4 regions of the Rhodoferax sp. LS1R11 genome follow, and region 1 is predicted to be linked to each of the others. Evidence: predicted binding sites of a transcription regulator. Region 1 holds the regulator's gene; each other region holds the start of a gene.
The links. Region 1 encodes sigma-54, which starts transcription at its own class of promoters, with help from an activator protein. Its sites were predicted from a motif close to TGGCANGNAANCTGCTTT; they were not measured.
Positions count from the first base shown of each region.

Region 2: pqqA (pyrroloquinoline quinone precursor peptide PqqA) is a predicted target of sigma-54. The motif match lies at 2,112-2,129, and genes of this name have one in related genera.
Region 3: AC097N_RS14865 (PEP-CTERM sorting domain-containing protein) is a predicted target of sigma-54. The motif match lies at 1,292-1,309, and genes of this name have one in related genera.
Region 4: pepA (flocculation-associated PEP-CTERM protein PepA) is a predicted target of sigma-54. The motif match lies at 2,065-2,082, and genes of this name have one in related genera.

Region 1 is NZ_JBWMAW010000002.1:95,646-98,852, forward strand. It holds gene AC097N_RS03175 (THUMP domain-containing class I SAM-dependent RNA methyltransferase) at 1-750, opposite strand, end outside; gene rpoN (RNA polymerase factor sigma-54) at 770-2,374, opposite strand; gene lptB (LPS export ABC transporter ATP-binding protein) at 2,495-3,207, opposite strand, start outside.
Region 2 is NZ_JBWMAW010000016.1:46,834-50,040, reverse strand. It holds gene pqqD (pyrroloquinoline quinone biosynthesis peptide chaperone PqqD) at 1-242, opposite strand, end outside; gene pqqC (pyrroloquinoline-quinone synthase PqqC) at 270-980, opposite strand; gene pqqB (pyrroloquinoline quinone biosynthesis protein PqqB) at 973-1,908, opposite strand; gene pqqA (pyrroloquinoline quinone precursor peptide PqqA) at 1,964-2,038, opposite strand; gene AC097N_RS17110 (PQQ-dependent methanol/ethanol family dehydrogenase) at 2,422-3,207, shown strand, end outside.
Region 3 is NZ_JBWMAW010000012.1:88,931-92,137, reverse strand. It holds gene AC097N_RS14870 (exodeoxyribonuclease III) at 1-566, shown strand, start outside; gene AC097N_RS14865 (PEP-CTERM sorting domain-containing protein) at 702-1,229, opposite strand; gene AC097N_RS14860 (M48 family metallopeptidase) at 1,682-2,527, opposite strand; gene AC097N_RS14855 (AmpG family muropeptide MFS transporter) at 2,576-3,207, shown strand, end outside.
Region 4 is NZ_JBWMAW010000008.1:98,853-102,059, reverse strand. It holds gene AC097N_RS11495 (hypothetical protein) at 1-387, shown strand, start outside; gene AC097N_RS11490 (hypothetical protein) at 695-931, opposite strand; gene pepA (flocculation-associated PEP-CTERM protein PepA) at 1,180-2,019, opposite strand; gene AC097N_RS11480 (glycosyltransferase) at 2,178-3,207, opposite strand, start outside.

The DNA of each region.
Region 1 (3,207 bases):
CTGTTTCAGGCTCTCCCACTCCGCGCGGCGGAAGGGCAAATACTTTTCGAACGCAAACCGGCGACGGCTGCCCGCCGCGATGTTGCACGCGATCTGGGCCGCCTCAATCACCACGGTGCCGCTGCCGCAGCAGGGGTCGTACAAGGGCTGCAAATCTTCGTCGCCATCGGCCCAGCCACTGGCGGCAATCATGGCCGCGGCCAGGGTTTCCTTCAAGGGCGCATCCCCCTTGTCCTCGCGCCAGCCACGTTTGAACAGCGGCTCGCCCGAGGTGTCGATGTACAGCGAGCAGTGGTCGGTGGTGAGGTGGGTGTAAATACGCACGTCGGGCCACTGGGTGTTGACGTCCGGACGCACACCGCCCGCGGTCTCCCGAAACCGGTCGCACACCGCGTCCTTGATCTTGAGCGCCGCAAAGTTCAACGAGGTGAGCGGGCTGTGTTGCGCCGTTACCTCCACCTTGATGCTTTCCTTCGGCGTGAACCAGCGCTCCCACGCCACCTCGCTGGCGGCGCGGTACAGGTCCTGCTCGCCACGGTACTCGGTGTAGGACAGCAGCACCAGCACGCGCTGGGCCAGGCGGCTGTACAGATTGAGCAGCATGGCATGCGCCATGGAGGTGCGCACGGCCACGCCGCCGCGCTGCTTGGTCACGCAGCCTGGCGGCAAGCCGGTGATGCGCAGAATCTCGGGCGCCAGGTAGTCCTCGACGCCGGCGGCGCAGGGCAAAAATAATTGAAGTTGGTTCATGGTGTTCTGGATAAAGGCGCTACAGCGCCTTGCGCAAGGATGCGGGGGCAATCCGCAGACCTTCGCGGTATTTGGCCACCGTGCGGCGGGCGCAGTCGATGCCCTGCTCTTTGAGCATCTCGGAAATCTGGTTGTCGCTGAGCGGCTTGGTCACGCTTTCGGCGCTGATGAATTGCTTGATCAGGGCGCGCACTGCGGTGCTGGATGCGTTGCCGCCCGAGTCGGTGCCCAGGCCGGAGCCAAAGAAATACTTGAGCTCAAACGTGCCAAACGGCGTGGCCATGTACTTGGCCGTGGTCACCCGGCTGATGGTCGATTCGTGCAGGCCCAGCTCGTCGGCAATCTCGCGCAGCACCAAGGGGCGCATGGCCAGTTCACCATGGGTGAAGAAGCTCTTTTGACGCTCCACAATGGCGTTGCTGACCCGCAAAATCGTGTCAAAGCGCTGCTGGATGTTCTTGATGAACCAGCGCGCCTCCTGCAGCCGCTGCTGCAGCGCCGCAAAGTTGGACGACTCGCTACCGCCGCCCTTGTGCTGCTTGAGCGCGTTGGCGTAGATGTCATGCACCCGCAGGCGGGGCATCACCTCGGCATTGAGCCGCACCTGGAATTTGGCCTGAGCGCCCTTGCCGACCTTGACCACCAGCACATCGGGCACCACGATGTTGCGTTCCACATTCACAAACCGCCGGCCCGGCTTGGGCTCCAGGCGGGCGATGAGCGCAATGGCTTCGCGCACGGCGGCATCGGTGACCGCGCACACCTGAACGAGTCGCTTCACGTCGCGTCGCGCCAGCAGGTCCATCGGCTGGGCACAGATGCGCAAGGCCACCTTCAGGACCGACTGCAACTGTCGGGAGGCCGGGTCCGTCACCGCCCTGGCCAGCAAGGCCTTCAGTTGCAAGGTCAGGCACTCGGCCAGATGGCGCGCCCCGACCCCCGCGGGCTCCAGGCTTTGCAGCAGCGACAGCGCCACCGTGAAATGGTGCACCAGTTGTTCGACCTGCTCGGCATCGCCGTCCCCGGCCAGGCCCTGGGCCAGCGAGATGAGTGTGTCCTCCAGGTAGCCGTCGTCGTTCAGGGACTCGATCAAAAATCGCAGGGCGGCGCGGTCTTCCTCACTCAAACGCAAGGCCAGCGCCTGGCGGTGCAAATGACTTTGCAGCGACTCCTGGGTGCGCGCCATCTCGGTCACATCGGCGTCTTCGTTGCCGTTGAGGTTGTTGGTGCTGGGCTTGGCATCGCCACCCCACTCGCTGTCGTCGGGTGACAGGGAGGCGCTGCCATCGCCTTCCCAACTTTGGCCGTCGTCGGCGGACAGCGGCGTGACTTCAGTATCATTTTCGCCTGTAGCCCTCGTCTCTACTGCGTAGTCAGCTACAGTATTGGTAGCAGCTTCGGCATTGAGATCGTCATTGCGCACGGGCGTATCGGCCTGCGCCAGACCAAACTCCTCGCGCACCGGCTGGTCTGCGCCCAGCTCCAGAAACGGGTTGTCGTCCAGCATCTGGTCGACTTCCTGGCTCAGCTCCAGCGTGGAGAGTTGCAACAGGCGGATCGACTGCTGCAACTGCGGCGTGAGCGCCAGGTGCTGCGAAACACGGAGGGAAAGACCTTGCTTCATGTGCTCACCGCAGTGTCGGGCGCGTGAGTAAAGGCCGCCGCGCCGGGCCGCCCCAAGCAAGGCCAGCCCCCCTCGGGGGGCAGTGCAGTACACGCAGTGACAAACGTGGGGGCCATATATCTACATTTTGAAGTGTTCACCCAGATAGACCCGACGCACGTTGGCGTCGTTGACGATCTCGGAAGGTGTGCCCTCAGCGAGCACGGTGCCGTCGCTGATGATGTAGGCGTGATCACAAATGCCCAGGGTTTCGCGCACGTTGTGGTCGGTGATCAGCACGCCCAGACCCCGGGCTTTCAAAAAACTGATGATGCGCTGGATCTCGATCACGGCAATCGGGTCAATCCCGGCAAACGGTTCGTCCAGCAGAATGAACCGGGGCTGGGTAGCCAGCGCGCGGGCAATTTCAACCCGGCGCCGCTCGCCACCGGACAGCGCCAGGGCGGGCGTTTCCCGCAGGTGGTCCACGCGCAACTCCTGCAGCAGCTCGGTCAGACGTTTCTCGATCTCGGCTTTGCCCAGGGGTTTGCCGGCCTCGTCGCGCTGCAGCTCCAGCACGGCGCGCACGTTGTCTTCCACATTGAGCTTGCGAAAAATGGAGGCTTCCTGCGGCAGGTAACTCAGCCCCAGGCGGGCCCGCCGGTGAATGGGCATGTGCTCGATGGACTGGCCATCAATGGTGATGTCACCCGAGGTGGCGCGCACCAGGCCCACAATCATGTAGAACGACGTGGTTTTGCCCGCACCGTTGGGACCCAGCAGGCCCACCACCTCGCCTTTTCGAACCGTCAGCGACACGTCCTTGACGGCCTTGCGGCTGCCATAGAACTTCT
Region 2 (3,207 bases), on a different contig from region 1:
CGAAGATCGGTTTGACCAAAAGCCACCTCGATATCGCCCACGAGCGCATCCACGGTGGTCTGGCCATCGCAACGCCGCATGATCTCCCCCGCAGAGGCGTTCAACTGCACCATGCCTTCGGGATAAAGCAGCACGTAACTCTGTTGCACCTCTTCCCACTGGAGCCGAAACATCTTGTTCAGGCGCGGCCGGGCATCGCCCGCAGGTGCAGGGGGTGCAGGGGTTGTCTGGGTTGATTCCATTGCGTCATTCAGTCAGGTACGCCAGGCTCATGCCGGGTAGGCGGCGTCGATCGCATCCAGCATGGACCAGAGAATGTCTAGCTTGAATTGCAGAATATCAAGTGCCCGCTGCTGCTGCGAACGGGTGGTGAAATGCGCCAGCGTGACCTTCAGGCCGTGCTCGACATCGCGTGAGGCCAAGGGAATTCGGCTGCGGAAATAGCTCAGTCCGCCAGCCTCAATCCAGGGGTAATGAATGGGCCAGGTGGCCAGCCGGTCCTTGTGAATCTGCGGTGCGAACATTTCTGTCAGCGACGAGCACACCGCCTCCTGCCACGGCGCATGCCGGGCAAAATTGACGTAGGCATCACACGAAAAACGCACACCCGGCACCACCGACTTGAGCGACCACAACTCATCACGTGCCAGGCCCACAGCCTCGCCGAGACGGGTCCAGGCCTCCATGCCACCGGCATGTTCACCCTCGTAGTCGCCCTGGCCGTCGTGGTCCAGCATGCGCTGAATCCAGAGTCGGCGGTGCGCGCGGTCCGGCATGTTGGACATGACCGCGGCGTCTTTGAGCGGAATACACCACTGGTAATAAAAACGGTTGCTCACCCAGCCGCGCACCTGCTCGGGCGAGCATTGCCCGCTGTTGAGACGGACGTTGAAGGCCTGGTGAATGTGATAGGCCGCGCCCTTTTCACGCAGGCGGCTTTCAAATTCCGCAGCATCCCAAGCCAAAAGGTGATCAGCCATGTGAACTTTCAAGTTTCATTGCCATGCCATCCCAGGCCACCTCGATACCCGCGGCGTTCAGGGCTGCGCGCTCGGGGGAGTCACTGCGCAGAATGGGATTGGTGTTGTTGATGTGGATAAGAATCTTGCGAATGCTTTTGGGCAACGCCTGCAGCACTTCCAGCATGCCCCCCGGTCCGGACTGGGCGAGGTGACCCATGTCGGCAGCGGTCTTGGTGGACAGGCCCAAGGTCTGCATTTCGTCGTTGCGCCAGAAGGTGCCGTCCACCAGCACCACATCCGCGGTGGCCATGGCGTGGGCCACGGCAGGTTCGATGCGACCCAGCCCGGGGGCGTAAAACACACGCTTTCCGGTCACGGTGTCTTCAATCAGCAGCCCGATGTTGTCGCCCGGCAAGGGCGCATCGCGACGCGGAGAATAAGGGGGTGCGTTGCTGGTGAGCGGCATCACTGAAAACTTGATGCCAGTCAATGCCGCCACTTCGAATGCGGGTTCGGTCAGCGACAGGGGATGCGCCTGCACCCCGGCGTAATGCGACAAGACACGAACCAGCGGCAAGCTGGTGTTGAGCTCGTCAAGAACCTGCGGGGTAGCGTACAAAGGCAGCGGCGTACGCCGCTCACGCAACATCAGCAAGCCCGTCACATGGTCAATCTGTGCATCCATGAGCAACACCGCGGCAATGCCGCTGTCCCGCAGAGCCCTGGCGGGTTGTATTTCCGGCATGGCACGTATCTGCGCCAGTATGTCTGGCGACGCATTGACCAATAACCAGTCTTGCCCATTGCGTGAAACCGCGATGGAAGACTGGGTACGGGGTGTCAGCGCCGGATCACCTTGTCGTACCGCTGCGCAATTGGCGCAATTGCAATTCCATTGGGGGAAGCCACCGCCTGCTGCGGACCCGAGAACGCGTATGTGCATGATTTTTGGAAATTAAAAAGCGACGCTGCACACAAGGCACAGACGTCGCTTGGCACGATCAACGATTGGCGATGTACATCGTGATTTCAAAACCGAAACGCAAATCGGTGAAGGCCGGTGTGGTCCATTGCATAGAAGTACTCCTTGGGTAGTTGATTGAATCGAACCGCCGCCTCCTGAATCGTGAAGGTCGGCAGCCCGGTTGTACTGCAATATTTGCGCCAAGACAAATAAGGCCCGGATACCCACTTTCAGACCCCGGAAACCCCACTGACAGGTCTTTGGTGGCCCTTGGAGCAATGCCGAAGGGGCATGCATTGCTCCCGATTGACACAGTGGCTAGGGTTAGTGCTGACCGTACAAACCCGCACACCAAGCCACAAATGCCACCTGACCACGGAACTTTCGAGCCAAATACCGATATGCAGTGCTCAGGCACGATCTTTGCAATTTCATGCTCTGGAGTTCCAAATTCCATACACCTCAGTTCAGCATTGACACAACAAGGAGACATTCATGCGCTTGAAATTACTGGCTACTTTGATGGCTTATGGGTTTGCGGCGGGGACGGCTCAAGCCGTTGTCACGCAGCAGATGATTGACAACGATGCGAGCGACACCAAGGAAGTTCTTTCCTGGGGTCTGGGCAACCAGGGCCAGCGCTTCTCACCCCTGAAACAAGTCAACCCCCAAAGCATCAAGAGACTGGTTCCGGCGTGGAGCTTTTCTTTTGGCGGTGAAAAACAACGTGGCCAGGAATCGCAGCCGGTGATTCACAACGGCAAGATGTTTGTCACGGGCTCTTACTCACGCATTTACGCGCTGGACGCAAAGACAGGTGCCAAGCTGTGGAAGTATGAGCACCGCCTGCCCGAAGGCATCATGCCTTGCTGCGACGTGATCAACCGCGGCGCGGCACTCTATGACAACCTGGTGATCTTCATGACGCTGGATGCCCAAATCGTGGCACTCGACCAGAACACGGGCGACGTGGTCTGGAAGGAAAAGATTGAAGACTATGCCACGGGCGCCTCGGCCTCGGCCGCGCCCCTGATTGCGGGCGGCTTGTTGCTGACCGGCATCTCGGGCGGAGAATTCGGCGTGGTCGGACGCGTTGAAGCGCGCGACCCCAAGACCGGCCGGATGGTGTGGAGCCGCCCCACGGTTGAAGGCCATATGGGCTACAAATATGACAAGGATGGCAACAAGACTGAAAACGGCATTTCAGGCACCTTGAACAAATCCTGGTCGGGCGACCTGTGGAAGACCGGTGGCGCAACCACCTGGTTGGGCGGCACCTAC
Region 3 (3,207 bases), on a different contig from region 1:
AACCCACCGATGTGATTGTGGGCCATGGCTCACCCGAATTTGATGCCGAGGGCCGCTACGTGGAGCTGCGTTTTGACACGCCACAGCAAAAGCGCTCCATCATCAGTTGCTACTTCCCCAGCGGGTCGTCGGGCGAGGAGCGCCAGCAAGCCAAATTCCGGTTCCTCGAAGAGTTCTTTCCGCACCTGCACGGACTCAAGTCGGGGCGCGAGTTCATCCTGTGCGGCGATGTGAACATTGCCCATCAGGAAATCGACCTGAAAAACTGGAAAGGCAATCGCAAGAACTCCGGTTTCCTGCCCGAAGAGCGGGCCTGGATGACCAGGCTGCTCAGCGAGGCGGGCATGGTCGATGTGTACCGGCAACTCGAACCCACGGCCACCGATGAGGCCTACACCTGGTGGAGCAACCGAGGCCAAGCTTACGCGAAAAACGTCGGCTGGCGGCTGGACTACCACCTGGCGACGCCAGCGCTGGCTGCCCTGGCCCGGTCACATGCGATTTACAAGGAAGAGAAATTCTCGGACCATGCGCCGATCACGATTGACTACGACTGGCCCCGCTAACGGTGCCAACGTCGGAAATGTTATAAAAAAAGGGATGGTTTAATCCATCCCTTTTTACACAGCCTTAGAAGCAATGCTGTTAGCTGACGCGCGACAAGGCGGTCTTTGCTGCTTGTCCCTTGCGGGGCAGCCGTTTTATGCGTTTTTACGCTTACGGGCCAACGCCAGACCAACCAAGCTGAGTCCCATCAAGGCAAGAGTGCCAGGCTCAGGAATTTTGTTGGCTGCGGCGAAGTTGATGTTGTCATAAGTGAAGTGGCTGCTAATCACGGTAACGCGAAACTCGTCAATGCCACTAAATAGGTTGCCGAAAGAATAAGTTCCAGCATTGCCGCTGATGTTAACGGTCCCCAGCAAAGAGCCATTGTTGTAAGCGCCAAATTGCGCAGGGCCGTTGCCGCCGCTGCTGATCATGTCGACGCTGGTCAGGTTGAAGTCGTCATTCGACAACAATTTGAAAATGGCCACACCACTGTCCATATGCGCCATATTGGCGCCCGGCCAATTCCAAACGGAGTTAGATGTCATGACCATTCCGTTTTCGGTGTAATTCCCGAAGTTGGACAAGCCCGTGAAATCCACCACAGTAGCGCTGGAGGGTGATGCAAAGAATGCAAGAGCAACGACGCTCAATGCGGCCAACGATTTGATTTTGTTAAACACGGTTTGATGCCTTGATGGAAAAAGAGGAGGATTAATTTGTGATTTTTTGATAACTATCAAGTTAAGCAAATTTTGGGCCACAAAATGTAAATGTTTGTTTCAATTGGAGTTGCGAGTTGCATGTCGCCAGTTTATATTTTCTATGTAAAAAATTCCGACAGTCAGCGTCGCGGGATTCGTCTGTCAAATTGCCTGCACAGATGCCGGAGATTGATGCAAAAAAATCAAACGTGCCATCACTGCAAGAGCCTAAGGATGCAGCTGTTCTTTCGCGGCAACTACCCATTTGGCGAAGCCAGCGTTCGCTGCCTTGGCACGGTCACATGCGATCTACAAGCCAGAGAAATTCTCGGACCATGCGCCGATCATGATGGAGTATGCTATTAAATTAATAGCTACTAACGCACTATCTACCTGGGCTACAGCCCTATTTCTTATAAATAAGAGGGAGGTCAACCCCGTTTGGCCTGCTCGTAAAGCGGCATGACCTTGGGCAGGTTGGCTTCGATGTCGCCAATCCGGGTGCTGCCTGCGGGGTGCGTGGACAGCCACTGCGGTGGCGCGCCTTTGCTGGCGGCCCCCATTTTTTGCCAGAGCGTGATGCCTGCCCGGGGGTCATAACCGGCGCGGGCAGCCAGTTCCATGCCCACCAGGTCGGCTTCGGACTCGTCGTCGCGGCTGAATTGCAGGGTCAGCAACTGCGCGCCGTAGTTGGTCACCGTCTGTCCGAGCTGGCCCAGGCCGAGAACCTGGCTGAGCAAGCTGGCACCAATGCCGGTGGCGGCGTTCTTGCCCATGCGTTCACGGGCGTGTTCACGCAGGGCGTGGGCAATTTCGTGGCCCATGACCATGGCAACTTCGTTGTCGGTCAGCTTGAGTTGCTCCAGGATGCCGCTGTAAAAGGCAATCTTGCCGCCGGGCATGCAAAACGCGTTGATCTGCTTGCTGCCAATCAGGTTCACCTCCCAGCGCCAGTCCCGGGCGCGCGGGTTCCAGTCCACCGCAAAGGGAATGATGTTTTTGGCAATGGCGCGCAGGCGCCGTACCTGGGTGTTGTTGGCACCAGCCAGCGCATTCCCGTTGGCCGCTTCCTGCAGCATCTGGGCGTATTGCTGGCCGGCGGAGCGCTCCACGGTATCTGCCGGTACCAGCTTGCTGAAGGCCGAGTTGTCCCCCACGTCCACGCCGTCGCGTGCGAGGGCCAGGGTGAAGGGCGACGACAAAACCAGTATCAAGGCACAGGCCCGCAGGGCTAGCTGGCGGCGCAATGGCTGGGCTAAAAGTGAGGTGTTGGACATGCTGGGTCGCCAAAAAAGAGGGGATGGAGCTGCGCGTATTATTCCCGCATGACCTCAAGTGCCGCCGACGCCCCCCAAATCAAGCCTTCCTGGCTCACCACCTTCAAGGTTTACCTTGAGCCCTCCACCCTTCGGATGTTGTTCTTGGGGTTTTCTGCCGGATTGCCCTTGCTGTTGGTGCTGGGCACCCTGAGTTTCTGGTTGCGCGAGGCCGGCATTGACCGCACCACGATTGGTTATTTGAGCTGGGTCGGTCTGGCCTACGCTTTCAAGTGGGTGTGGGCGCCGCTGGTGGATCGTCTCCCCATTCCCTTGTTGACACGCTGGCTGGGGCGTCGGCGCAGCTGGCTGCTGCTGGCGCAACTGGCCGTGATGGTGGGCCTGGTGGCCATGTCGTTCAATGACCCCCAGGTGGCCTTGCAGCCGGTGGTGTGGGGCGCCCTGGCGGTGGCTTTTGGGTCTGCCACCCAGGACATTGCGCTGGATGCCTTTCGCATTGAGTCCGCCAACACCGACCGCCAGGCTGCGCTGGCGGCGGCCTACCAGACTGGCTACCGCCTGGCCATGATCTGGGCTGGTGCCGGTGTGCTGTGGGTGGCCGCCCGGGCCGAGGTGGTGGGGCTGGTCGGGTACCAGCATGGCGCTTGGCAAACGGCCTACCTGGCCATGGCGGCCAGCAT
Region 4 (3,207 bases), on a different contig from region 1:
ACGCTGGGTAAGCTGTCGGTTACAGCTGAATACCAGTACAACGGCTTCGCCCTCGATCAATCCAATTGGTCTGCGTTGGGCGCAAGGCCCGCAACCCAAGTGGCGTACCTGCTTGAGGCCCAACTCCGCCAGGAACTGGCCTCCCGCGACGCCTACCTGATCTACGTGACCCAAAAAAGTTTGCTGCTCAAGAATCTGGACCTGACGGCCTTCCTTCGAGTGAATGCCGGCGACCATAGCCAACTGGTTTGGGCTGAGCTGCGTCACCACTGGCCCAACTTCGATCTGGCGTTTCAGATGCAACGATACATCGGTAGTCCCACCAGTGAATTCGGAATACTGCCAGATAACCGAATTGTGCAAGTCTTGGGGAGTTATTACTTCTGAGGGATCTTCGCAGCTCTGCGTGGCGTTATCGGTTCGTACCCTGCAAGGATGGGAACAAGGTCGCAAGTAATTGAGCGGCGCCGCCCGGACACTGCTCGCCATCGCAAGCGCCAATCTCAAGGCTCTTCTGGCTGTGGCGGACAAAACGACACCCGATCTGTCGTTCAAGCAAACTGCCTGCACCAGCCGCTGAATTCGAACACTGTACCGATTGGGCGAAAACTTGTGATGTTTGTCATCGAAGCGCTTTGCCCATCCTGCATCGCCAGCGAGCGAAAATCGAGACTCGCTACCATTTTGATTCAGGTTAACTTAAAAGATAAATTCCATCACATTTGAACAATTCGAAGTCGAAGCCCGCACGCACGGTTTCGACGAGGTTCTGGAAAGAAGCTGGGGGCCGAACACGACGCTTGCGCAGCATGCGCATCCGTTTGCCGTCTCGGCGCGCGTGGTGCAGGGGATGATGTGGCTGACGGTCGGCACCGAGACACTGCATCTTGTGGCGGGCGATACCTTCGAGTTGGCGCGTGATGTGCCGCATGCAGAGCGCTATCGAGAAGAAGTCGATAGTTACTGGTGGCGCGGCGCAATAGGAGCTGATCCTCAGATCCTGTACGTCTCGTCTCGGCAGCTATCCGCTGCAGCGGTTTGTCGAGCGGACGATCGCGCGGTCTTTATCTTTTTCAGGCGAAGTAGACAAACAAAATATTCTTCTTTTCTTACGACCGCCCCAACGAAAAAGGGCACCACAAGGGCGCCCTTTCAAGGGTCGAGTCTCGGAAAAGAAGATCAGACTTTCTTGCTGCGACGACGGCTCACCAGCCCCAAACCAGTCACGGCCAGACTGAACAGCGCCAAGGAGCCTGGCTCCGGGATGGCCTGGACGGTCTGGTTGGAGTCTGCCTGGAAGAAGAAGTTTGAGTCGGTGGTCGGGCCTACAGGGGCTCCGTTGAACGACGTTGGAGGAATAAAGCCGACAGTCTGCGTATTGCCGAACTGGAGCGTCGAAGTCGCCGAGGTCGTGGTCAGGGCAGGGTTGATATAGGTCAGATCTGTGAATGTCACATCCCCGAAGAATGTGGTGCCGATGCTGTTGTTGCCGGGGTTGGTGGGGCCTGGGAACACAGCCACCGAACCACCGCTGGCGAAATTGCCGCTCAAGAGCAACGTGCCATTGGTAAATCCGGTTCCGGTCTGGTAGTTTGCGAACGTGCCGGGATTTGTATCGTAGTAGACCGCGTAAGTGCCGCTGACGATGTTGTATGCCGCAAGTCCGCACGTGGCTGGTCCAACAGCAGCAAGGCAAGACACCGTTTCCTGGATCGTTGCAAAAATCGTGTACTCATACGTGGTGTTCAACCCGGGAATCAGCGCGGGGCTGATATCGATCCCGTTGGCATCTATTATGCCTGTCGCATTGGCCTGGAATTTCAGGGTGAATGGATCGACGGTACCGGTTGGCGAAGCGCTCGTAATATCGTAGCCGGTCACCAAGCCCTGGCCAACGGAGCTGTAATCAAGACCGCTGAAGCTGAACGTGCCGTTCAGATTGGTAATGGCGGGGACGGCCATGGCCGAACTTGCAATCGCCGCAGCTGCCAGTGCAATGAGGGAATGCTTGAGTTTCATATCTATTCTCCTAGGTTAAGCCGAAATGGCCTGACGTAGGCTAGTAGAGCAATTCATGTGCCAAAAAAAAAAATTCTTGAAAATCAACAGGTTAAAGCGTTCACTCAGTCTTTCGGTCTATACGCCGTAAAGTTTTCCGACACTCGGCACGGTTAAAACTAAGGACTCACACGGACTTGGGGCTGGCGCTTTACGCGGTCTCGAACATCTTTGACCAGTGCAGGAAAAAGCTTGTTCGGATTGAAGCTTGTAAAGCTTGCCTGAATTCTCTGAGCACCATCCGCGTAGCGCTGCTGCGAGCGCATCCTTCGAATGCTTTCACGCAGCCGCGCAAGGGTTGCTTCACCCGCGCGCATGAATTCGCCGGCGCCGGCGGCGGCGACTCCCTGCATCGTCATGACCTGATCGAGGTTGGAGCAGATGCCCAGCACTGGACAACCCTGCGCCAGCGCTTGGTACGCGGTTGGGCTGCCGCCATTGCAGATGACGAGCGAAGACAGTGCTGCCGCCTGGCTGCCGGGAAGAAATGCCTCCGCATAGACGTCCGGCGGGGATCCATGAAAATCGCCGCGCCCGGCTGTGGAAACGATGCAGAAAGCGCCCTCGCGACGGCAGGCATCGACGATTCGCGGCAGCAGGTCGACCTCGCCGGTCGATCCTAGCGAGATGTAGATGGACGGCTCGCTGCGACCAGCCACCTCTGGCCACCAGGGCGGCAAAGGCATCTCGGGCGACCAGATGAGCGGTCCGATGAAGAGATGCGACGCGCTGGCAGCATCGCTCAGGCGCACCAGCGCCGGGGTATCCGCGTACATCGAAATATCACCGTCGCAATACAGTTCGCGTAGCGACCGATAAGGTACCAAGCCGTATTGCCTTCTCAAACGGTTCGCCGCCGCGACGTGAAACTTGGATGCCCATGGCCACGCCAGTCGAAAGATCGGATCGAAAAGCGGATAGCCGATCAGACGCGCCATGGCGAGATCGGGAGCGCGCATGCGTTCGCACAACACATAAGGGCTCCAGTAGCCATTGCAGATATTGAGCAGCGGAATTTTAGAAAGCCGCGCCGCAATCGCCAGCGAAAGGCGGAAGTCGCTAACAATGATCTCGGCACCCACTGCCTTGATCAGCGCCCTGTCTTGCTCGACGTGAGCGGCCAGCTCGGTATAGGTATACAGCGGACTG